3 regions of the Enterococcus gallinarum genome follow, and region 2 is predicted to be linked to each of the others. Evidence: predicted binding sites of a transcription regulator. Region 2 holds the regulator's gene; each other region holds the start of a gene.
What was found. Region 2 encodes LexA, which represses DNA repair genes until DNA is damaged. Its sites were predicted from a motif close to CNAACANNTGTTNG; they were not measured.
Positions count from the first base shown of each region.

Region 1: a site for LexA is predicted at 3,975-3,988, ahead of HED61_RS14300 (Y-family DNA polymerase). Genes of this name have one in related genera too.
Region 3: a site for LexA is predicted at 5,128-5,141, ahead of HED61_RS07085 (Y-family DNA polymerase). Genes of this name have one in related genera too.

Region 1 covers NZ_CP050816.1:2,931,292-2,938,970, reverse strand. Annotated here, with positions in the region: gene HED61_RS14320 (ABC transporter ATP-binding protein) at 1-728, shown strand, start outside; gene HED61_RS14315 (hypothetical protein) at 833-1,009, opposite strand; gene HED61_RS14310 (short chain dehydrogenase) at 1,242-1,844, shown strand; gene HED61_RS14305 (SOS response-associated peptidase) at 1,905-2,486, opposite strand; gene HED61_RS14300 (Y-family DNA polymerase) at 2,589-3,947, opposite strand; gene HED61_RS14295 (sensor histidine kinase) at 4,329-6,140, opposite strand; gene HED61_RS14290 (response regulator transcription factor) at 6,191-6,901, shown strand; gene citG (triphosphoribosyl-dephospho-CoA synthase CitG) at 6,898-7,679, opposite strand, start outside.
Region 2 covers NZ_CP050816.1:2,132,828-2,140,506, reverse strand. Annotated here, with positions in the region: gene HED61_RS10630 (glucosaminidase domain-containing protein) at 1-238, opposite strand, end outside; gene tkt (transketolase) at 429-2,426, opposite strand; gene HED61_RS10620 (DUF896 family protein) at 2,527-2,766, opposite strand; gene lexA (transcriptional repressor LexA) at 2,895-3,524, shown strand; gene HED61_RS10610 (hypothetical protein) at 3,645-3,857, shown strand; gene HED61_RS10605 (adenine phosphoribosyltransferase) at 3,929-4,441, opposite strand; gene recJ (single-stranded-DNA-specific exonuclease RecJ) at 4,453-6,753, opposite strand; gene HED61_RS10595 (LapA family protein) at 7,037-7,462, opposite strand; gene HED61_RS10590 (SDR family NAD(P)-dependent oxidoreductase) at 7,475-7,679, opposite strand, start outside.
Region 3 covers NZ_CP050816.1:1,450,551-1,458,229, reverse strand. Annotated here, with positions in the region: gene HED61_RS07120 (hypothetical protein) at 1-508, shown strand, start outside; gene HED61_RS07115 (hypothetical protein) at 484-957, shown strand; gene HED61_RS07110 (sensor histidine kinase) at 1,056-2,516, opposite strand; gene HED61_RS07105 (response regulator transcription factor) at 2,516-3,229, opposite strand; gene HED61_RS07100 (SdpI family protein) at 3,210-3,560, opposite strand; gene HED61_RS07095 (Cof-type HAD-IIB family hydrolase) at 3,704-4,474, shown strand; RNA gene ssrA (transfer-messenger RNA) at 4,537-4,900, shown strand; gene HED61_RS07085 (Y-family DNA polymerase) at 5,169-6,533, shown strand; gene HED61_RS07075 (hypothetical protein) at 6,698-6,967, shown strand; gene HED61_RS07070 (Abi-alpha family protein) at 7,471-7,679, shown strand, end outside.

The DNA.
Region 1 (7,679 bases), 800 kb from region 2:
GAAATGTTTCTTTCAATCAAGTAACCTTTGGATATGACCCAGAGCAAGCTGTTTTACATGAGATTGATTTTCAAGTATCTGCAGGTGAAACAGTCGCATTAGTAGGGCATACAGGATCTGGGAAATCCAGTATCTTGAACTTACTCTTCCGTTTTTATGACCCTCAAGCAGGGACTATCACGATCGATGATCAAGTGATCGAAGCATTTGACCGTCACAGCGTTCGTCGTTCGATGGCGATCGTGATGCAAGATCCCTATCTGTTTACAGGAACGATTGCCAGCAATATCGGTATGAATGATCCGTCAATCACAGAAGAGATGATCCTATCCGCATTAGAACAAGTTGGTGCCGGTTACCTGCTGACGCGTTACCCGAAAGGTATCCATCATCCCGTCGTAGAAAAGGGCAATGAGTTTTCCAGTGGCGAACGTCAATTGATCAGCTTTGCCCGTGCTTTGGTATTTGATCCAAAAATCTTGATTCTAGATGAAGCAACGAGTCACGTTGATACCGAAACGGAGTCAATCATTCAAAAAGCAATGACAGTCTTGCAAAAAGGACGGACCACTTTTATGATCGCTCACCGCTTATCAACGATTAAGCAAGCTGAGCAAATCCTAGTCTTAGATCAAGGTAGAATCGTTGAACGGGGCAATCATGCCAGTCTGGTACAAGCTGGGGGAATCTATCAGCAAATGTACCAAATGCAGTCAGAGCAACTTTGATTCATCAAGGATAAGACTCACTTTTTTAATAAGATAGAAGAAGCGTCAAGCCTAGGAATTTCCTTGTTTGCTTGACGCTTTTTTAGAGCAGTCTTTACTAACCGCTAATCGGTCAATGGCTGGATGTCACTGAGTTTGGCTACGCCGTAGTTGCCCCCTTCTAAAAGTTCGACAGTCGCTGTATTGCTCAGTAAGCGAATGATCTTGATCTTTTGTAAGGTAGGTTGTCCGATTACTTTCGCTAAATAGAATTTACTTGTACAAAGTTCTTCTTTTTTCATAAGCTTCACCTTCTTTTTTAGAGTTATACCATAGAAGTCCTTTTACAAGGAAGGCGTTTCACAAAACATTCAAACTTTTTTCGTAATTTGACAATAGCTGTCTTTATCCTATCCTCTTAAATCAAGACTTACCTGCACAGAAAGAGGGGAAAGAGGAAAAGGACAGCTAACGTTTGTAAAAAGAAAAAATCTGCCGTAGAATGAGAAAAAATAAGCGAAATGAGATGATTGGATGAAAGTTCTTTTAGTGGGACATACCGGAACGTTAGGGAAAATTTTGCTGGCTGGTTTACAAGACAAATCTGTTGAGGTTATCACGGCGAGTCGAAGTGCAGGGGACTACCGGGTTGAGATTGCTGATCCAGAAAGTATTCGGACGCTGTTTGCAGAGATCGGTACTGTAGATGCTATTATTTCCGCAGCGGGTAGTACCGTCTTCAAACCTTTTGCGGAGTTGACACCGGAAGAAAATCAGCGCTCCATTGACAGCAAGCTGCAAGGCCAAGTCAATCTAGTGTTGATCGGACAGCATTATTTAACGGAGGGCGGCAGTATCACGTTGACCTCAGGCATCATTCAAGACGAGTTTATTCCGATGGGTACTTCTTCGGCATTGGTGAATGGCGCAATCGGTGCTTTTGTTGCTTCAGCGGCGTTAGAAATTGGTCGTGGCATTCGTATCAATGCGGTCAGTCCGAATGCGCTGGCAGGCTCTTGGGAGACCTATGCTCCCTCATTCCAAGGCTTTCTGCCTGTCGCGGATGAAAAAGTTTTTGCTGCCTATGAAAAATCAGTTTTTGGTATCATGACAGGACGGACTTTTACTGTTTATTAAAGCCGTCACTCGCTAAAAAAAGCCGTCAGAAGAAGCAAATTCTTCTGGCGGCGTTTTGGTTTACGAAACAGGTTGTGGGTGAATATCAGGCATCGTTTGGAGTAGATAGTTTCTTGCGAAAGTCACATCCGTGATCCAAGGCAAAACATCTGCCTTCGGCAACAAAACAGGCATCCGATCATGGATTGGTGCAATCGTTGCATTGGGCTTGGTCGTCAAAATAATGGATTCATCTTCCGAACCGCTGGCAGTAGAATGGTTCCGATAGAAACCAGCAAGGTAGAGGGGCTCCGAGGAGTCAAAGAGAAACTTGTGCTTATCGCTATCCCACTCATAAAAGCCAGACATTGGAAAGGCACAGCGTTTTTCCAGAAATGGCTTCTTGAAAGTACGTTTTTCTTCTACGGTTTCTGCTCGGGCATTGATTAAAAGTTGGCCTTTTTTGAAACCAGTAAAGCCCCAATGGGTTAGGATCGGTACGATTTGCTGCGAGTCATCGGCAATCAGCGTGACGACCTGGTTGGAAGGGAAAACTTCATCAACAGCGATTTTTTTGTTTTGTTCTTTGGCTATCGTGACTAGTTCTTGATAATAATCAGACAGCTCACCTGTCCTTGGATCAAATAAATATCTCCCACACATGGTGTTTCCTCCTTTTTAGCAATGCTGTGAATTCCGGCTGGTCTACAGATTCAATTTATCAGCAAAAGAGATAGGCGTATAGCAAAATGCTTAGCAGCCATCCTATTTTGGACGAACTGCTTTGCCTTGAGGTTCGTTTGAGATACCATCCATTCCACCGGCATGACCACCAACGAGATTCGCCCGTGCAATCGCTCGTCCGCCTTCTAATTTACTGGCAGCATGAACGATTGAAGTAAATCCATATTTGGCGCGAATTTTATCGATCAGTAAATCAAGCTTTCGCTGTTTTAGTTGTTCTTCCGGATCTTGGAACAAATCGAGCTGAACGCTTTGGGTAAAAACCAGTCTCGAATAAGTGATCCCCACATGACGAACCACTTGTCCTGTGTAGTATTTGCGAAATAAGAACAGTGCGTGAGCAATCAATAGTTTGGTGTTATCTGTCGCAGGGATTTTCATTTGGTGGGCAAAGCCCTTCTGTGTCTCTCCAAAAGCTGTTCCAATATAGAGATGGATACATTGTGTTTGGCAGCCTTCACGGCGGATTCGGGCGGCGACTTGTTCTGCCATTTCTTTGATAACTAATTCGATCTCGCTCTGCAAGTAATAATTTCGATTTAAGACTTGATTATTGCCATAACTTTTTTCCATTGTCTTTGGGGCTGGTTCTGCTAAAATCGTTCGATCGATCCCGTTGGCATGGTGGTATAATTGTTCCCCAATGATGCCCATACGGCTGCGCAAAAAATCTGGATCAGCATGAGCCAATGCTTTGATCGATTCGATCCCCAACTGAGTCAATCGTTTTTGGGTTCGAGAACCAATCCCCCAAAAATCAGTCATCTGCGAAATTCCCCATACTTTGCTTTCCACATCTTGATATGTCCATTCGGCAATGAAGGTGGGATTTTTCTTTGCTTCGGTATCGAGGGCCAATTTAGCAAGAAGAGGATTATCACCGATCCCGACAGTTACCCGCAGTCCAGTCGCTTTGAAGACATGGGCTTTGATTTTTTCTGCCATTTTGTGCCGCTTCTCGCTTCTAGAAAGAGAAGGATCAGGAAAAAATAAATGCAACGTTTGCGTCACATCCATCAGCGACTCATCAATTGAATAGAGTAAGAGATCTTCATCCGCCACATAGTTCCGATAAACGTTGTTGACTGTCAAATTTTCTTTGATATATAGATTCATGCGAGGTGAAACTTTATATAGATCCGGGTGGTTGGGCAAGTTGTCAGCACGAGTGACATTGGTGATCCCCAGAACAGTTTTCGCCATTGGCGAAGCTGCCAAGACTAATCCGTTTCCTGTGTTATCTGAATGAGACATGACTACTAGCAAGGCAGTCAAAGGATCTAGCCCTCTCTGGACACATTCGACAGATGCATAGAAAGATTTTACATCAATGAACAAAATATCCCGTAACGGTTCTTCTTCATAATTAAATCTCCCCATCAAAAACGCCTCCCTAGTTGTATAATACAAACATATGTTCTCTTTTGTAAAGCGAACACACCTTAAAACTTTTGATTTTTGTAAAATCATCGCGGCAATTAAAAACAGCTGCAACAAAAAAAGCCCTTGAGAAGGGCTTTAATGACATAAAAGCAGAACAGAAGCTGGCGCTAATAATCACGCGATGAGCTATCCTGTAATTTTTTTCATTGCAGAAAAACAAGAGGGAATTTCCGTGACAAACTAAAGTGAGTTTCGGCTGATGACGACAAACAATAGCTGGTTTTTTATTGTACTTTTCGTCAAACCTTCATTCTTTTTCGTTATAATAAAGGTATAGTGAATGAACGAACAAAAGGCTTAGATAAGTAATGCAAGCGATTACTGAACGTTGCCGCTATCTACTGGAATCCCTAGTGTAAAGGTCGTTCCATAGACGGTGCTTTTTACTTGTAAGATCCAATCGTTTTTCTTAGCAATCGATGAGACGATGAATAAGCCGAGACCAGTTCCATTGGACTCTGTCTTCGTTGTGAAAAAAGGCGTGAACATTTTACTTTCTATTTCTTTCGGGATCCCTGGACCATTATCTGTCACGGTAAGTTGCGCAAAATGTTTGTCGCAATAAGCAAGTGAATGGTTTTGGAATGCTGTCAACTGCTTATCTGCTGCTGCACTAAGTCTGACTTGGATGTGCGGGTTTTCTGGCTGAGCCTGATAAGCATTGGTGATCAAATTGTATAAAATAACTTGTAAGTCACTGGCTTCAATGAGTGCAGTGCCCACAAAAGAAGCTTGATAGGTCAATGTGACTTTCTTTGGTACGAGTACGCGCATGGTGTCAATGGCTTCTGATACCACTTCTTCGATCGAGAGGGATTCTTTCGTTTTGATTCCAGTCTTAGTAAAGCGCAATACATTCGTAGATAGGTTTTGGCCTTTTTGCGCTGCTTGGTAGACTTCATTTAGATCAGCAACGAGCGCTTCGTTTGACTGGTATTCTTCAATCAACAGTTGCAGATTTCCGATCATCGGAGTAAGAAAATTATTCATGTCATGAACAATGGTAGTGGTTAGCAGACCTACTGTTTCCAATTGCGATTTTTGCATCATTGATTTTTCAAGGGCATGCTTTTCCTTCAAAAAATTTTGCCGTTCAACTAAACGCAGATTTTCGATATAGGTCCGGTTTTGGCGATTGTAATGACTAAAACTGACTGCTAAAAGAATGATGATTGCTAAGAGAATGGTCAGTAAGCCAAGTATGATCAGATTTTTTTGCAGTGCGAGTCCATTTCGTTCATAAAAGTCCGATGAACTGGCAACGATCCAGCGTGCATCCCCAACCGTAATCCATTCATAGGCTGAGATTTTTAAAACTTTTTTGGGGTCTTCTTCTGTCCACCAGTAAGAATTGTAGCTTAATGTTCCTTTTTCATTGGTCTTTTGGACATCTTCTAAATGAGCCAAATCGCTGTAGTCGAGGTCAGGATATTTCAGCTTTCGCCCATTGATGATGTCTAATCCGATTTGTTCGGTGGAAGGGTGCATGAGCACTTTCATTTCTTCATTTTTGACCATCGTATAGCCATTTTGGTTTTCTGTTGTGTCAATCTCTTGCTGATATAGCTCTTCAAGATTGATTGGCAGAACCAAGATAGATTGAAGCACATGATGCTTGTCATAGACCGGTCGATATAAATTGACATAAGACGTATCATCAGCAAAGTAAGCTTCGCCGTTTTGAAGAACCGACCCCTTTAAAGCTTTGAGATAAAGGGGATCTTGATCAAAAGCCGTGACTTTGACAGGTTCTTTAACAAATTGGTCAGCATGGATGTCTTTGCCAGAAAGGAGAGTGCCCGTTGGTGAAACAAGATATAATCCGGCGGCAGCCGAGGTCTTGAATAGGAGACTGTTGTCCAACTGAGTGTCTTCGATCAGTTCATGGTAATTTTTTTCATTAAAAATATTCGAAGCATAATCTTCCAGTGCTAAAGTGTAAGATTTGATTTCCAATCGCAATATTTTGATTACAGAGTCATTGATTTTGGCTAGTTGATTCTCCCCCATTTTTAACGCATGTTTTTGTGTCTGCTGATAGCTGTTTGCTGTGATGACCATTCCTAATACAGTCAAAAAGAGGACGGTCATCATTCCTAGAACAAGCAATCTGCTTGAAGGCTTTTTCATAAAAAACGCTCCCTTTAATAATTTGATCCAAAGAACTAGGAGGAAAAAAAGTGAGAAACGAAAAAATTCTTGTCGTTGATGATGATCCAGCAATACGACGATTGATATGGAAATCACTCCAATCGACCGGAATCTTGATTTATCAAAGTGATTCGGTTGAAAAGACAGTCGATATCATGACACGGGTAAAATTTGATTTATTTTTATTGGACATTAGTTTAGAACATGAAAACGATGGGTACTATCTTGCTCAGATTATACGTGAAGAAGATCCACTTGTCCCGATCATTTTTCTCAGTGGCAAGAAAAATGAAGAAGACATCATTACTGGATTGGAAATGGGTGGAGATTATTATATTACCAAGCCATTTTTGCCTAACTTATTAAGAGCACAAGTAACAGTGACCCTTGATAGAGGGCAAGTTATCAAAGAGCATCGTGCCCTTTCAAAAGAGAGCAAAATCATGATTGGGGATTTCTGCTTTGACAAGTCCCGCTACCAACTCTACAAAAAGGAAGAGCCAATCAAGCTCTCATCCAAGGAAACAAAATTGATGCAATTTTTTATAGAAAACCCGGATCAAGTTTTTTCGAAAGAACAAATCTATCAAAGCGTATGGAACGGCAGTGAGCTAGACGCAAATACGGTCATGGTTTTTATCAATCATTTAAGAAATAAGATTGAAGATGATCCAAAGCAAGCTCGCTATATCAAGACAGTATGGGGATTAGGCTATACCTTTTTGCCCGATGGTGTTTAAAGGATCTCTTCTAGTTGAGCAAAATAAATACCTAATGCCAATAGATCTGCAGAACCTCCAGGACTTAAGTGGCGTTGAGTCAAAATCCTATCATAGCTTTGTAATTCATCAAGCAATTCTTCTTTTGAGAAGGGGGCTTGGTGAATTTTTTTGCTTTCTTCTTTCACTGTTTGCCAAGCGGATAAACCACCGCGATGCAATAAATTCCCATCTTCGATTTCACTCATCAAGAAAATCAGTCCCCGCAATAAACGTTCCTCCATTGGGAAATCAACAGTTGTCCGTAGAAAGGGGAGTAGTTTATGCGACAAACTAGGGTAGCCTGCTGCGGCTTCTCCTCGAATCCCGGTTATTCCGTATTCCAGATAAAGCTTTTCGCCATAAGTAAGCTGGGTCTTTATCTCTAAGTCTTTGAAATCTTCTGCGAGTAGGTGGTTTGTCATTTGCTGCGTGTAAGTCAAAATCCTCTCACTATCTTCTTTTATTAAAGGCAATGCCTTTTCTTGCAAGTACCAGCCAGTCGCCCCTAAAATGACTGCAAAAGAAAAATTGGCTCCTTTATGCGTATTGATGGCATGTGTTGCACGCAGCATGGCTTTTTCTGCAGCTACTCCGATTTTTCTAAGCTTATCAAACAACTCCCTAGGGGTTCCTTTGTGTGTCAGCCCTGCATGTAGGTACTGTTGAAAATACGGACGTAAGCTGATCGTGCTATCGATAAATGTGAATAAGTTCATGTCTTGGTGCGCACCGGTTGTCAAGGGATCCACAAGTCCAG
Region 2 (7,679 bases):
CATTATTGGCCGCAACGTCTTGTGCTGACCAACCAATCTGTTCGATAAAACTAGCGATTCCTTGACTAGTGGCCTGATATTCACTTGCTTGGACCTGTTCCGGAAGTAGCGTGACCACCGCTGGTGACAATGCTAATCCAGCCCCAATAAAAGAAACCACTGCTCGTTTACTTGGTCGTGGCATCACTGCTTTTTGTTGGCGGATATGTCTTTCACTGCGGGTTTGATAATTTTTCATTCTTTTCCTCCATCGTCCCAATACTATTCAACAATATAGACATTATACGGAAAAAATTTTTTCTGTGCAACTTAAGCAACTCAATAGTTTTTTAAAAGTCTTTTCGCAAAAACATCTTGTTCTACCTAAAAACGAAAAGACTTTAAAAAAAACAAGCGAAATCAGCTGCGATTTCGCTTGTTTCTTACGCTTATTTGATCGATTGGAAAGTGGCAACCACATTTTCGACTGTAAAGCCGAACTCTTCCAATACTTTGTTTCCTGGAGCAGAAGCGCCAAAATGATCAATGGCGATGACTTTGCCTTTGCAGCCTAGGTAACGATCCCAACCAAATGGGGAAGCTGCTTCGATGGCAACCCGTTTTTTCACGGCTTTCGGCAAGACACTCTCCTTGTACTCTTCCGACTGTGCTTCAAACAAATCAAAGCTTGGCAGCGATACGACAGACACATCCACTCCAGCTTCTGCTAGTTTGGCTTGCGCTTCTACCGCTAGATTCACTTCTGAACCAGTAGCGATCAAGATGCCTTCTGGTGTCTCACCGGTTTGTTTTGAAAGGACATAGCCACCTTTAGCCACGTTTTCTTCGACACCACTTAGCGTCCCTGCTAACACTGGCAGGTTTTGACGGCTCAACACTAAGACCGTTGGTTTATTCGTCGTTTGCAAGGCGATCTTCCAAGCTGCCCGAGTTTCGTTGCCATCTGCTGGTCGGATCACTTGCACGTTTGGCATGCAGCGTACACTCGCCAATTGTTCGATTGGTTCGTGGGTCGGTCCGTCTTCACCAACAGCCACAGAATCATGGGTCAGAACATAGATGACTGGCGCATGTTGGAGAGCCGACAAGCGAACTGCTGGACGCAAGTAATCAACAAAGACGAAGAATGTCCCGCCATACACGCGTGTACCGCCATGAAGTTGGATCCCGTTCATGGCTGCGGCCATCGCAAACTCCCGCACACCGAACCAAATGTTGCGGCCTTCATATTGACCAGGTTCAAAATCTTTTTCCGCTGCGACCATCGTATTATTGGATCCGGATAGATCGGCCGATCCTCCCCATAGGCTTGGGATAGCTTTTGAAAGGGCTTGGATCATTTCTTTACTGGAAACACGACTCGCTTGTGAGCTGCCTACTTCATAAGTTGGCAGTTCTGCATCCCAATCTGCTGGTAGTTCGCCAGCCACTGCTTGTTCGAACTGTGCAGCTAATTCTGGATAAGCCGCTTTGTAAGCAGCGAATTTCTCGTTCCACTCCGCTTCGGCTTTTTGGCCTTCATCGATCATCGTTTCTTTGAAACGAGCCGCTACTTCTTCCGGCACGGTGAATTCAGGATACTCCCAGCCATAGATTGCTTTAGCGGCTGAAATACCTTCCGCACCTAATGGAGCACCATGGACAGCAGAGGTTCCTTGATTTGGGGCACCGTAACCGATGACTGTTTTGATTTCAATCAATGTCGGTTTCTCTGTTTCAGCTTTAGCTGCTTCAATGGCTTGTGAGATTGCCTCTAAGTCATTGCCGTCTTTGACCAACAAATGTTGCCAACCGTAAGCTTCAAAACGGGCACCAACGTTTTCTGTGAATGCTTTTGAAGTAGGGCCATCTAATGAGATATCATTGGAATCATATAAAACGATCAATTTGTCCAGCTTCATATGACCAGCCATTGAAGCTGCCTCTTGAGACACACCTTCCATCAAGTCGCCGTCGCCACATAATGCATACGTATAGTGGTCGATCACATTGTATTCATCCCGGTTGTATGTCGCCGCTAGATGTTCTTCCGCCATCGCCATCCCGACGGCCATTGCGATTCCTTGTCCTAATGGACCAGTCGTTGCTTCCACACCATCCGTATGCCCAACTTCTGGGTGTCCTGGTGTGCGGCTGCCCCACTGACGGAAATTTTTCAAGTCTTCCGTGGTTACTTGATACCCTGAAACATGCAGTAAGCTGTAAAGCAAAGCAGAACCATGTCCAGCAGACAAGACGAACCGGTCGCGGTCGATCCAGTTTCTAGAAGTGGTCGGATTAACTTTCAAATGCTTGGTCCACAAGGCATACGCCATTGGCGCTGCCCCCATTGGCAGACCGGGATGACCTGAATTTGCTTTTTGTACGGCTTCGATACTCAATGTACGAAGGGTGTTGACACCTAATTGATCGATTTTATCAAACAATGGTAATTCCTCCTAATTTAGGTTTTTTTTACCTTTATTACATCTCATATTATACGGGATTTCTTTCAGGATTTCAATAGGAATGAAAAGGAATTCATCTTTATCTGCCATGCAATCCTTTTTTCTTTTGAATTTCTTTTAATTTGTCTGGAGTGACATCTTGTCCTTCAGGATCGACGATTTTCATTCCTTCAATGTGGTGTCGCATTCCTCCACGAAAAGCTTGTAAATATTCTTCGCGAAGCTTTTGCTGTTCGATCGTTTCATCAGCAGATAGACCTTGCACTTTTTTCTTTTTGGCTAGCTCATTAATGCGGGCTAATTTTTCTTTGGATAACATTTCGACACCTCCTTTTCACTACTTTATCTTATACAAAACCTGACAAAAAAACAATAGCAACAAAAAGCGAACATTTGTTTGAATTGTCGTTTCTCCTATGGTACACTAAGACTATCAAATGAAAGAAGGTGTCAGTTTTGGCAAAACGAACAGAAAATCGACAAATCGAGATTCTTAAGTTTATTCATACACGAGTCACTGAAAAAGGCTATCCGCCGACTGTTCGCGAAATTGGCGAAGCCGTTCAGCTATCCTCTACTTCTACCGTCCACGGACATTTATCCAGGCTTGAAAAAAAAGGCTTGATTTTACGCGACCCAACAAAACCAAGAGCGATTGAATTGACTTCCTCCGGATTAGAAAAAATCGATGTGCAGCCAAACTCGATCCCAATGCTAGGAGTCGTTACGGCTGGTGAACCGATCTTAGCTGTAGAAGACGCCTCCGATTTTTTCCCGATACCGCCTGATTTAGCAAATAGCACCGGCAGTTTGTTCATGTTGACGATTCGCGGTGAAAGTATGATCAACGCTGGAATCTTAGACGGTGATCAAGTCATCGTTCGCAAACAGCAAAGTGCTCAAAACGGGGACATTGTCATTGCAATGACGGATGAAGATGAAGCCACCTGTAAGAGATTTTTCAAAGAACAGGATCACATCCGTTTGCAACCGGAAAACGATTACCTAGAACCTATCATCTTGCCAGATGTAACGATTTTAGGCTTAGTCGTTGGTCTCTACCGTCACTTACTTTAATCGATTCCTTAAATCTTCGATCCTTCGAAGATTTTTTTTATTTCCTCTTTACAAACCGAACAAACATTCGTATAATAGTTTTACAAACATAAGTTCGCATTTTTATAAGGAGTGAAAATAATGAAAGCAGTTCGTCGATTTGGTTTTATTTTGTGGGTGTTGTTAACAGGGATCATTATTGGTTATTTTGGCGTACTCAGTGCAGTTCTGATTTTTTGCCCTTTGATGATGCTGTGGTTCATGCTATGGGATGAAAAGAAATTCCGCCAAGCAGAACGAAAGAGAAACCAAACTTATTATCACGACCATGATTTTTATCATTACGAACAGTAGGTCGATTATTTCGGTGTTGCTGCCAAACAAACAAAAAAAAGCCAGATCAAAATTGATCTGGCTTTTTTCGATTAATATTCCATCAATGTTTTAATTTCGTATCCAGTGATTTTGTCTCTGCCTTGCAAGTCCATCAACTCGATCAGAAAAGCACAGCCAACTACGATGCCGCCTAATTTTTCCACAAGTTCGATCGTTGCTTTAATCGTGCCGCCGGTTGCAAGTAAATCATCACAAATCAATACCCGTTGGCCAGGTTTAATCGCATCTTCGTGTAACGTCAAAATATCCACGCCATATTCTTTCTGGTATGTTGCTTCAATCGTTTTTCGAGGTAGCTTGCCTTTTTTACGTACTGGCGCAAAACCAACACCCAGTTGATACGCCACGGGACAACCAACAATAAACCCACGAGCTTCAGGTCCAACCACCATGTCGATCCCTTTTTCCTGAGCGTACTCGACGATTTGCTGTGTTGCATAACGATAAGCTTCTCCATCAGCCATCAATGGAGAGATGTCGCGAAAGACAATTCCTTCTTGCGGATAATCCGGAATGCTGGCAATATAGTCTTTTAAATTCATGTTTTTTCCTCCTAAGATATCAACCATTTGCGAATCGTTGATAAATCACTCATTAGTAAGTCTTCTTCTGTTTTGATTTTTGCAAGTCGCTGTTGATACAACACACTCTCAGTAAGCGGCTTATTCTCTGGATCAGGGACTTTTTTCAAAACGCCATCTTTTATTGTAACAAATTTCAAATCAAAAAACACTTGAATCATAAAAATTAATAATTTTTCTGGAATTTGCAAGTAGTTAGCTACCATTGGCAGTTTATAGCGAATATCAATCCCATTCTGCTGATTGATCAGTTGAAACAAACGGCCGTATTGTTCTCTAGTCCCGACACCATCCAGATAAGCATCCTCTGTGGATACTAAAATCAAATAGATACGATTGACAGGTATTTCTTGAATGATTTTTCTCAAAAGCTCTTTCTCGCTAGGACAGTCTAGAAAAGCGAGTTGCGTATAATTTCCTGAACCAAAAAAAGCTGTCAAATCGTCTAACGTTTGATAAACATGAACGTTCGGACAAAATCGTTCTATCTCTGAAGGCAATTTATCCGAAAAAGCAATCCCTAATGTTTGGGCATCAAGGATCAACCCTTGCCGATTTTTCTTTGAACGCAAGTCGAACAGCTGTATGCCGCTGACTTCAAAATCTTCCAACATCAGCTGTGGTTTCTTCTTGCCGTTCCATTCATTGACAGATAATTGCCCCACAACGGCCAATCCTTCACTCTCAAATTCTACTAGCTGTGATCCAAAACCAAAACCGATCACGTCTAATTGACCATTTTCTCCATCTGTAAGACTGACTTTTAAATGCTGATTCTCTGTACCAATTTGTCGGCCATTATCAGCAGAAATATTCGTAATCAAAAACTTTGGGATTGGGTTGTCTGTACCAAAGGGAGCTAAAATTTTCAGCGACTCGATAAAATTTGTCGTAATTTCTGCTAAAGACAATTCTTCATCAATCGGTAACGGAATCCCGCTAGAAAGGTCGATTCGATTATCGACCACGTATTGATTCATACGTTCTTGGAGCATCGAAAGGTGATCAATAGGCACACTGAGCCCTACTGCCGCGTGGTGTCCACCAAAGCTGGTAAACATTTCACGCATTCCAGAGAGCATGTCAAATAGATTTAATGATGCAACGCTGCGCCCAGAACCTTTAGCAATACCGTTGCTTTTTTTGGTTAAAACAAGGACCGGCCTGCCAGTCTGTTGCATCAATTGTCCAGCAACGATCCCTAAGACACCTTCATGCCAATCATCTCCCACAATCAAATGGACTTGATTTGAATCGGAAAGCATGTTCTGAGCTTCTTTCAAAATCGTTTCCACATATTGCTTTCTTTGAAGATTGATCGTATCTAATTGGTTGGCTAACGATTGGGCTTCTTCTGGATCAAATGTCGACATAAGTGTTACCGCAGGATTGGCATCTTCCAAGCGTCCAATCGCATTCAAACGAGGTCCGATGGCAAAACCAATATCCGTTTCATTGATTGCCCGTTTCTTCAGACCACTCACTTCGATCAGTGCCGAGAGCCCCGCACGTTCGGTTTGCTGGATCATTTTTAATCCGTTAGTGACCAGAATGCGATTCTCACCAGTGAGCGACACCATGTCGGCGATCGTACCAATTGCCACGAGATCTAATAATTCGACTGGCACTTCTTCTAATAACGCAGTAGCGACTTTGAATGCGACTCCGACCCCCGCCAAATCTGGAAAAGGATAATTTCCTAATGGATGACGAGGATGAATGATGGCATACGCATCGGGTAATTCTGGTGGCAACTCATGGTGATCTGTAACGATAACATCTACCTGTGCTTCTTTGGCATAAGCCAATGCCTCATGACCAGATACACCATTATCAACAGTTATAATCAATTGCACACCAGCTGCGATTTTATCTTGATAAACGGAAAGATTGGGCCCGTAGCCATCGGTAAAGCGATTGGGCAGATAAAATTCAACATCCGCACCCAATAATTCCAGCGCTTCTTTTAAGACAGTCGTGCTCGTAATACCATCAGCATCGTAGTCTCCATAAATCAGAATACGCTCTTCATTCATGATCGCTGTCTGAATTCTATCGACGGCTTTTTCCATATCATAAAACAAAAATGGATCATGAAGTCCCTGCAAATCCGGTTCTAAAAAACTTTGCAAGTCTGCTGCTGTTCGAATATTCCGCTGCCATAATAATTGACCTATTAATGGTGACAAACCTCTTGCTTGGATCATTTCCTCGAAATCAGCTGATAATTCACTTTTTTGTGGTCTCAGCCAATGAAAGTTCGCGCGTTTCACACAATCACTCCTAACTTGGTAATTATAGCAAATATTTTGGAGAAAAGAAAAGCGTTGACCAAAAAAGCACTACCAGCTTCTCTCCTTTTTCTGTCCTATTTCTAGTACAATAAAAACGACATCCTTCGGTCGTTTATCGAAAGACCATCGAAGGATGTCGTTATTATTTCGCTCATTTGTTGCAAAAGAGTGGTGAGCCAATCTTGCGCCTCACTTCAGAGATTTACCGTTCTGGTTGGAGTCCCAAAACCCTCTTTTGAAGAACAAGAGTGCAAGCTTACCATTACTCTGGAAACGTATCTTGACGATTTTCTATAATTGGTGGTTCACCAGGCACAACTGCCGCAGTTTTTGCTTCTGCTTCAGCAATTTGTTGTTCCCTCAAGGCGAGGTCTGCTTGCTTGTTTGCATATTCCCGTTCTAATACCTCACGCTGTTCTTGCAGTTTTTCTTCATTATTTTGTTGAAAGTCAGCCAATTCTTTCCGTAATCTTTTTAATTCTTTCTTTTGTTGGAACATCGTACTAGTTGACACTAGTAAGATAATCAGTGCCCCCAACAAAGCCGCCCCAATGATAATCAAGATCAGAGGCGCTTTGATGCTAGTAAAGCCAAAATTGATTGGAACAGTCATATTATTGGCGACCGCAAAAAGGACGATCACTAAAACCAACAAAATACCTACGATTACTCGCCATTGATTTTTCATCAAAAACAACTCCTATTTTTTATTGAATAGACTTCCAGCCAAGTAGTCCCCAATAGCTGGGAATAGTGTGTAGAATTTTGCAGCTACTCCCATCACTTGTGGGCGATTGATCTCTCGTTTTGGATGAATCATCGCTTTAACGATGGTCTTTGCCAGTTTTGTTGGTTCAAGAACAAATGTCCCTAAAGAAGCTAAATAATTGCCACTAGGATCTGCT
Region 3 (7,679 bases), 680 kb from region 2:
GTTGATCTTCATCAGTTTCCTATTGGTTTTCACAGGTTTCATTATTTTTTACCAACGAATGAAAAGAAAGGAATTTCAGGCATGGCTGATGAGCGGAGCTTCCTCGCGGCAATGGGTAGGAATGCAGCTCTTGGAAGTCCTCCTGCCACTGCTTGCAATCATCGTCCTCGTCTTTGCATTGCTGATTCTATTTCAGCCTTTCTTTCAACGAGAAATGATTACCAGTCATATCACAACTTTCGACAGAGAAGATGCCTCCTTGCAGATTTGGCAGTCGGTCAATAGCCAAACAACAGCGGATTTCGGCATTACGATTCCACAAACAAGCCAAGCATTCATTCAGAATGTTGAATTGAACAGCAATGAATGGTTGTCAATGATTCTAAAAAGTTTACGCCAAACCTTTGTCCTACTCGTTGGTTCAGTCTCAATCATTACGTTAGTCGTCGTCACCAGCCACTGTTTTTATTGGAGGAATCAGCAATGGAAAAACCAAAAAATCAACTAAACATCCCAGGTCTTTTCTATCTTGCAGCCAATGACCTTGCTGCGAAAGAGACGTTGGCACACTTTCTGCAAACTAACCAAGCGGTTACCATCGAGCCAAAATGGCAGTATGTCCCCTTTCTATCATTGAAAGATAATCTTTCCTTAGCCAATAAAAAAGAAAAACCTTTGGAAGAGCTGTTAACTGCCGTTCATTTAGAACCGACTTTTTTGAAAAGATCCTTAGATGAACTCACTTCTTTAGAAGAAGTTAAAGTACAATTGTTACTGGCACTTTTATTGGAAAAACCGGTCATAGTTTTAGAGACTCTTTCAAAAAATTTACATACCGCCGACATCCAAGCCCTTCTGCCTTTATGCAGTCAACTAGCAAAACAATTTCAGCTATCGATCTATTTAATGAATGAAGATGAACGCTTGGCTCATACCCCCTATATCACAAAACAATGAGACTTTTCTATTTTATAGGTACACAAAAAGGAAACCATCGATGACGATGGTTTCCTTTTTGTCTATCACTGCAAAAAAGCATACTGTATGTTTCTAGCTTATTCTTCTATTTCGATATCGGGAAAAGTCACTTTGAAGGTCGTTCCTTGCCCCAATTCGCTATCGACTTCGATTTTACCTTTGTGGAGGCGAACCAACTGTTCCACTATCGATAACCCTAATCCCGATTCACCAAATTGTCGATTTTTTCGAGAAGGATCAACTTTATAGTAGCGATCCCAAATATTTTTGACTTGTTCTTCGGACATACCGATTCCTGTATCAGAAATCTCAATGATCGTTTCTAGATAGCCTTTTTCGATTCGCACGCGGATCTCACCATCTTGTGTGAATTGAATCGCATTTTGGAGTATGTTAACCATAATTTGAACAAACCGGTCATAGTCGGCATAGACGTCGATCGACTCCTCTGTTTCCAGAATCAAACGATCGTTTGCGACTTCTGCTTTGCTTTCCAATTGCGTCAACAAATTGGTCATTGTCTTGGTCGCATCAAACTTCTTAATGACCATAGAAATCTGATTGGTTCTGATTTTTTCATAATCCAGATTTTCATTCACTAAACGAATCAAACGATTGGTCTCATTTTTCATCAAGCGGATCGCATTGTCTCGCTGATTCTCTGGAATTGCATGGTATTCTAATCCTTCTAGCAACCCATTGATAGTGGTTAAAGGCGTACGCATTTCATGGGAAGCATCAGCCATAAATTGCCGTCGTCGTTCTTCCTGACGCTCAATTTCTTCATGCGACTCTTTCAATGACTGGGACATTTGGTTAAAGTCTTCTGCCAATTCATCAAATTCATCGCGATTATGAACAGGTAATGAGATGTCAAAATTCCCATTCGTAATTTCTTTGGTTGCCCGCTTCATCCGATTGATCCGCCGAACTTGGAAAGTCGCGAATAGATAACTGATCAATAGCGAAACAATGATCGAAATCAAGAAGACTTTGAATAAGTTCTGATTAAAAGCACTGACTAGATTCAAAATATTGCTGGCAGATTGTGAAACCACCATCACGCCATAAAAATCCGTCCGATTAACAGAAAAAGGAATCAACACATAGGAAGTCAACTCTCGTTCGCCGAATAAATTGGTATTCGAAGTCATTTGTAATCGACCACCATTTTGCAATGACTGCCAATCTGATTCTGAAATGCTAAAGTCGACCGCTCGTCCCGCCGTATCTAATGGATAGATTTGTTCTTTCGGACTTTTAAAAAAAGCAAAAGAAATATCTTGATTGCTCAGAATATTTTCAGCAAGATGTAGTGAATACTGCAAATATTCATCTCGCGTCATGTTCTGCTGAAAAAATTCTGAGTCACTGATCTGGGAAATTTTTGCTACGGAAGAGGCATACCCCATCAATTGCTCGTAATTGCGCTCTTGCAACGTCTGTCTGGTCATTTGGGTAAACACTACTCCAATCGTCATCAAAATGACTAGAATCACAGCAAAAAACGCAATCAATTGTTGATAAAGATACCGCATTAGGCAGCACCTGCATCATCAAATTTGTAGCCAACTCCCCAAACAGTCTGAATCACTTGCGGTCCCACTTTTTCAATTTTTTGCCGCAACTTTTTGATATGCGCATCGACGGTACGCTCGTCACCAAAATATTGATAATCCCAAACCAACTCTAGTAATTGTTCCCGGGAAAAGACTTGTCGCGGTTTTTTCGCTAATGTATAAAGCAAATCAAATTCTTTGGGCGTCAGACCATCGATCAATTTGCCATTCAAATAAGCCTCCCGAGTCTTGGTATTCATTTTAAAGTGATCGGTAACGATATCAAATGTCGTGTCTGAAGTCTCAGAACTTGCCTTCTCAGCAATTTCACTCCGTCGATGCAGGGCTTTGATACGAGCAATCAATGTTAATGGACTAAATGGTTTCGTCACATAATCATCCGCGCCCATTTCCAGCCCAATCACTTGATCACTTTCTGAATCACGGGCAGTCAGCATAATAATGGGCACTGTATTAGAAATCTTGCGAATCTCTCTGGCAACGATCATTCCATCCATGGTAGGCAAATTTAAATCCAGCGTGATCATATCCCATTTTTCTGGAGTTTCGGCAAAAGCTTCCAGTCCCTCTTTGCCATCATATTTGAAAGTCGCATCCCAACCTTCATTCAAAAAAAACATTTGCATCATTTCTGAAACAGATTCATTGTCTTCAATCATTAGAATATTCATTGTCTTCACCCCTATGTTGTTCATCAAATTGTTGCAGCTTTTCTTCGATCAAACCAAAAATCGGTACAATAAACCAAGGAATTGCAATCATTTCTAAGAGAAAGAAATTGGTCCATCCCTGCCACTTCAGTAGGATTCCTATCAATGTCATGACTCCCCCAAACAGCAGAAAATACCGCGTACAGATCTTTTGTGCATACTGCCAATTTCGTTCATTCTGTTTTGCTAAATAAGAACGATAGCCGTAGATAAAATTGATTTTCTTTGAAGGGAGAATCAAAAAAACAAAACCGATCAAAAAGAAAATCGCTCCAATCACTAAAAAAATCATATTCCCACTCCATTCTTTCTCTAGTATACTCGAAAACCTCCTATCTACCAACAACTTCACGGTTTCTTCATAAAGGTTTGCGTTTTTAGCAATCTTTGTTAAGATTGATTTTGTAACTGTCAATAAGAGTAGGAGAAAACTGTATGAATTATAAAGCTTTAGCATTTTTTGATTTAGATGGCACACTACTAGATGAACACTCCCAGATCACCCCCGAAATTTCTGAGGCCATGCATCGCTTACGCCAAAATGATGTTTTACCAATCATTGCAACCGGCAGAACGGAAACAGAAGTTCTTGCTATTCGCGAGGCTGCTGGGATCACCTCAAATATTGTCATGAATGGGGCATTCATTCGTATCGATGGCAAAGAAGTGTTTTCAGACACATTAGATAAAAATCTCTGCGCACGGATGTTGGAAGCCGTGAGAGATCATGGCGACGAACTTTCATATTATAACGAGAACGGTTACTGGGCAACTGGACACAATGATGAGATGATCGAGGCTTACAATTATGTCCGCAGCCCCCTTCCAGAAATCGATCCATTCCGTTATGAAAAAGACCGGATCAATATGATGCTCGTATTAGGTATCGCCAATGAAACATTCTATAAAGAACAGTTCCCTGAATTGACTTTCTACCGCAATACACCTTTTTCAATTGATGTCGTGAAAAGCGGCACCTCTAAAGGAACGGGAATTAAGACATTGGTGAACTTACTAAATCTCAAAGATGTGCCAACATTTGGCTTTGGTGACGGTAGCAATGACTTCGCTCTTTTAGAAGCTTGCGACTATAAAATTGCCATGGGTAATGGCTTGCCAGAACTAAAAGAGATTGCTGATTTTGTTACTCTTAAAAATACTGAAGGCGGCATCGTGCATGCCTTGAATCATTTTGAATTGATCTAAATCTTTGCATATAGCGCAAATTATGTTATACTAATGGTTGGTAGCGATACCCCTTTTATCAGGGGGATGTTACGGATTCGACAGGCATAGTTGAGCCTGAATTGCGCTTCGTAGGTTACGTCTACGTTAAAACGTTACAGTTAAATATAACTGCTAAAAACGAAAACTCTTACGCTTTAGCTGCCTAAAAACAGTTAGCGTAGATCCTCTCGGCATCGCCCATGTGCTCGAGTAAGGGTCCTATTCTAAGTGGGATACGTTTTAACTTTCCGTCTGCAAGTTAAAAAAGAGAACATCAGACTAGCAATACAGACTGCCTGTCACTCGGCAAGCTGTAAAGCGAATCCTTAAATGAGCTGACTATGAGCGTAGATTTTTAGGTAGCAATATGTTTGGACGCGGGTTCGACTCCCGCCATCTCCATAGACTAAAATCGAGAAGATTTTCGTAGTTTTTCCTGAGAGGTAGAAACCCTATTACACAGAGGTTTCTACCTCTTTTTTGGTGTTCAAGCTATAGAAAAGCTTTTCGTAGTTTTTCCTTTTTAGTAGTCAAATGGTAGTCAAAATGGTAGTCAATTATCATCATCAAACCAATTTATTTTCCTCGCTTATCCTAGATTGATTTTTTTATTTCCTGTTCGCTTTACAAACAGAACAAACGTTCGTATACTTTCCTTAAGGAGTGAGCTATTATGGGGCGTTTTAGATACGAACTTGAACCCAAACGTGACATTCTTTTTGTTGATGTAAAATCATTTTATGCATCTGTCGAGTGTGTACAACGTGGATTTCATCCAATGAAAACCATGCTTGTAGTCATGTCTCAATCTGATAATACAGGAAACGGACTGGTCCTTGCTGCTTCTCCCTTGGCAAAAAAGAAATTGGGAATCTCAAATGTTACTCGTGCAGATAATTTACCGAACCATCCGCTCCTATTCAAGGTCCCTCCACGGATGAATTTATATATAAAAGAAAATCTGAAAGTAAACAATGTATTTAGAAAATATGTATCCGATGAAGATCTACTCCTCTACTCTATTGATGAATCAATGATGGACGTAACCAAATCGCTAAATTTGTTTGTACCGGACAAAAGTCTCAGTCGCAGTGAAAGACGATGGCGACTAGCTAAGATGATTCAGCGTGATGTATACGATACGACAAAACTTTATGTGACTGTTGGTATTGGAGATAATCCTCTTTTGGCAAAGCTAGCATTAGACAATGAATCAAAGCATAATAAATCTTTAATCGCTGAATGGACCTATCAAGACGTGGAAAGCAAGGTTTGGAACATCTCTCCTATCACAGAATTTTGGGGCATTGGATCACGCACACAAAAACGACTTGAGCGAATGGGTATAGAAACGATTGAGCAACTTGCGAAGGCTAATCCTGATTTGTTGCGAAGTCGAATGGGAATTATTGGTGAGCAGTTATATCATCACGCTAATGGAATTGATCGAACAATAATCTCTGAGCCAGCTCCTCAGACGAGAGACAAGAGTTATGGTAATAGCCAAGTACTAAACAGAAATTATTATCTCCAAGATGAAATCGAGATTGTTGTTAAAGAGATGGCTGAACAGGTTGCTGCACGTATTCGCAGACATCACTGCCAAACTTCTTGTGTTTCCATTTACATTGGTGTTGCTTTTGGAGAAACACAAAAAGGGTTCTCACGACAGATGACGGTCCCACCTACTGATAACACAAAGAAGCTAGTTGAACATTGCCTTTTTTTATTTCGTAAATATTATACTGGTCAAGTCGTCCGTCATGTAGGTATCACCTATTCAAAGTTAATTTACACATCAAGTATTCAGCTTGATTTATTTGCTGATGCTGAGGATCAGATAAAGCAAATGAAGCTAGACAAGATCATTGATAAGATAAGAGAAAAGTATGGATTTACTTCTATTGTTCATGCTAATAGCAAACTTGAAGGCGCTCGTGCGATTGCTCGGAGCAAATTGGTGGGCGGTCATGCCGGCGGCATAGATGGAATTTCGAATGAAGGGACTGATAAAAATAAACATCATAAGTCAGTATGAGCAGGGCTATATTTCTTATTCAGAGTTTCTAGAAGAGTTTCCGGATTCTATATCCGAATCTCAAGAGTGTGTTTTTGGAACTCGTTGCGTTGAGCATTATGTCAATCTAACGTTAGGCAAAACTGATTATAGTTACTATATACAACGATACGGAGGCGATCACTATGAAATCATTGAAAGGTGTAGTTTCGAAGATACGAGTGCTGAAAATGTCGAGGACCCCTTTGGTTCGGTTCTCGATTGATGGTGTGAATTGTCTGATTGCAGCACATAGTTTGAACTTCTTGGCAGATGTAGACGAAGGAATGCAGATCGTGGTTGCTGGTGAGTTTAATGATCGTAATCAATTTGTTGTGAGGAAGTATTCGGTGATTGGAGAAACTAAAATTATGATTGAATTCGAGTCTTTAAATAGAACGTTAAATACGCTATAATGATTACGATGTAGAAACATAGTTTCACTTGCGCAGTGTATGTAAATACGCTGTGCTTTTTTGTGCAAAAAAATAACCCACTCTCGGGGGAGAGTGGGTTCACAGAAATAAAAATGAAAGGTTCTAGGTAAATAAAGTGTAATCGATTTTGATTGATAATTCAATAGCCTATCTTGAATATATATTGACGAAATTTCGTCGCAAGCATCTATTCAATCATAACTATGTTACAATAGAAAACGAAGAGTGTTAGGCATACGTTAAGATAGTCTTCCCCAATCTTCTTAATCACCTAGCACTCTTCTTAGAGTAAATGCATGTTGTAATATAAACATATTAAAAAAGATTATTTTTTGCAAATGATTTGAATTTGAAGCAATGAAAAAAGGGCTCCCTACTCTAATTGAGTAAGGAGCTATTTTCGTTCTCTTTCTGTTCGTATGCGTAAAATATTATACTCTTATTATCAGTGTTACAGCACTGATAGAGAGGAGAAAGAAACCATGAATCCAGATGATTTGATGCAAATGGCTGAGTTTGGCAAACAAGTATATGATACCCTAACTGATGATCAAAAACAAAACCTATTAGGTCCACCAACAAAGTCTTTAGGTAGAGGGCTTGCTAGCTTGTTTGATATAGCTTTTTACAAACCAAATAGTTGGGCTATGAAGTTTAATCATAAACTCGAAGAGCAAGCAAAATTGTTAGA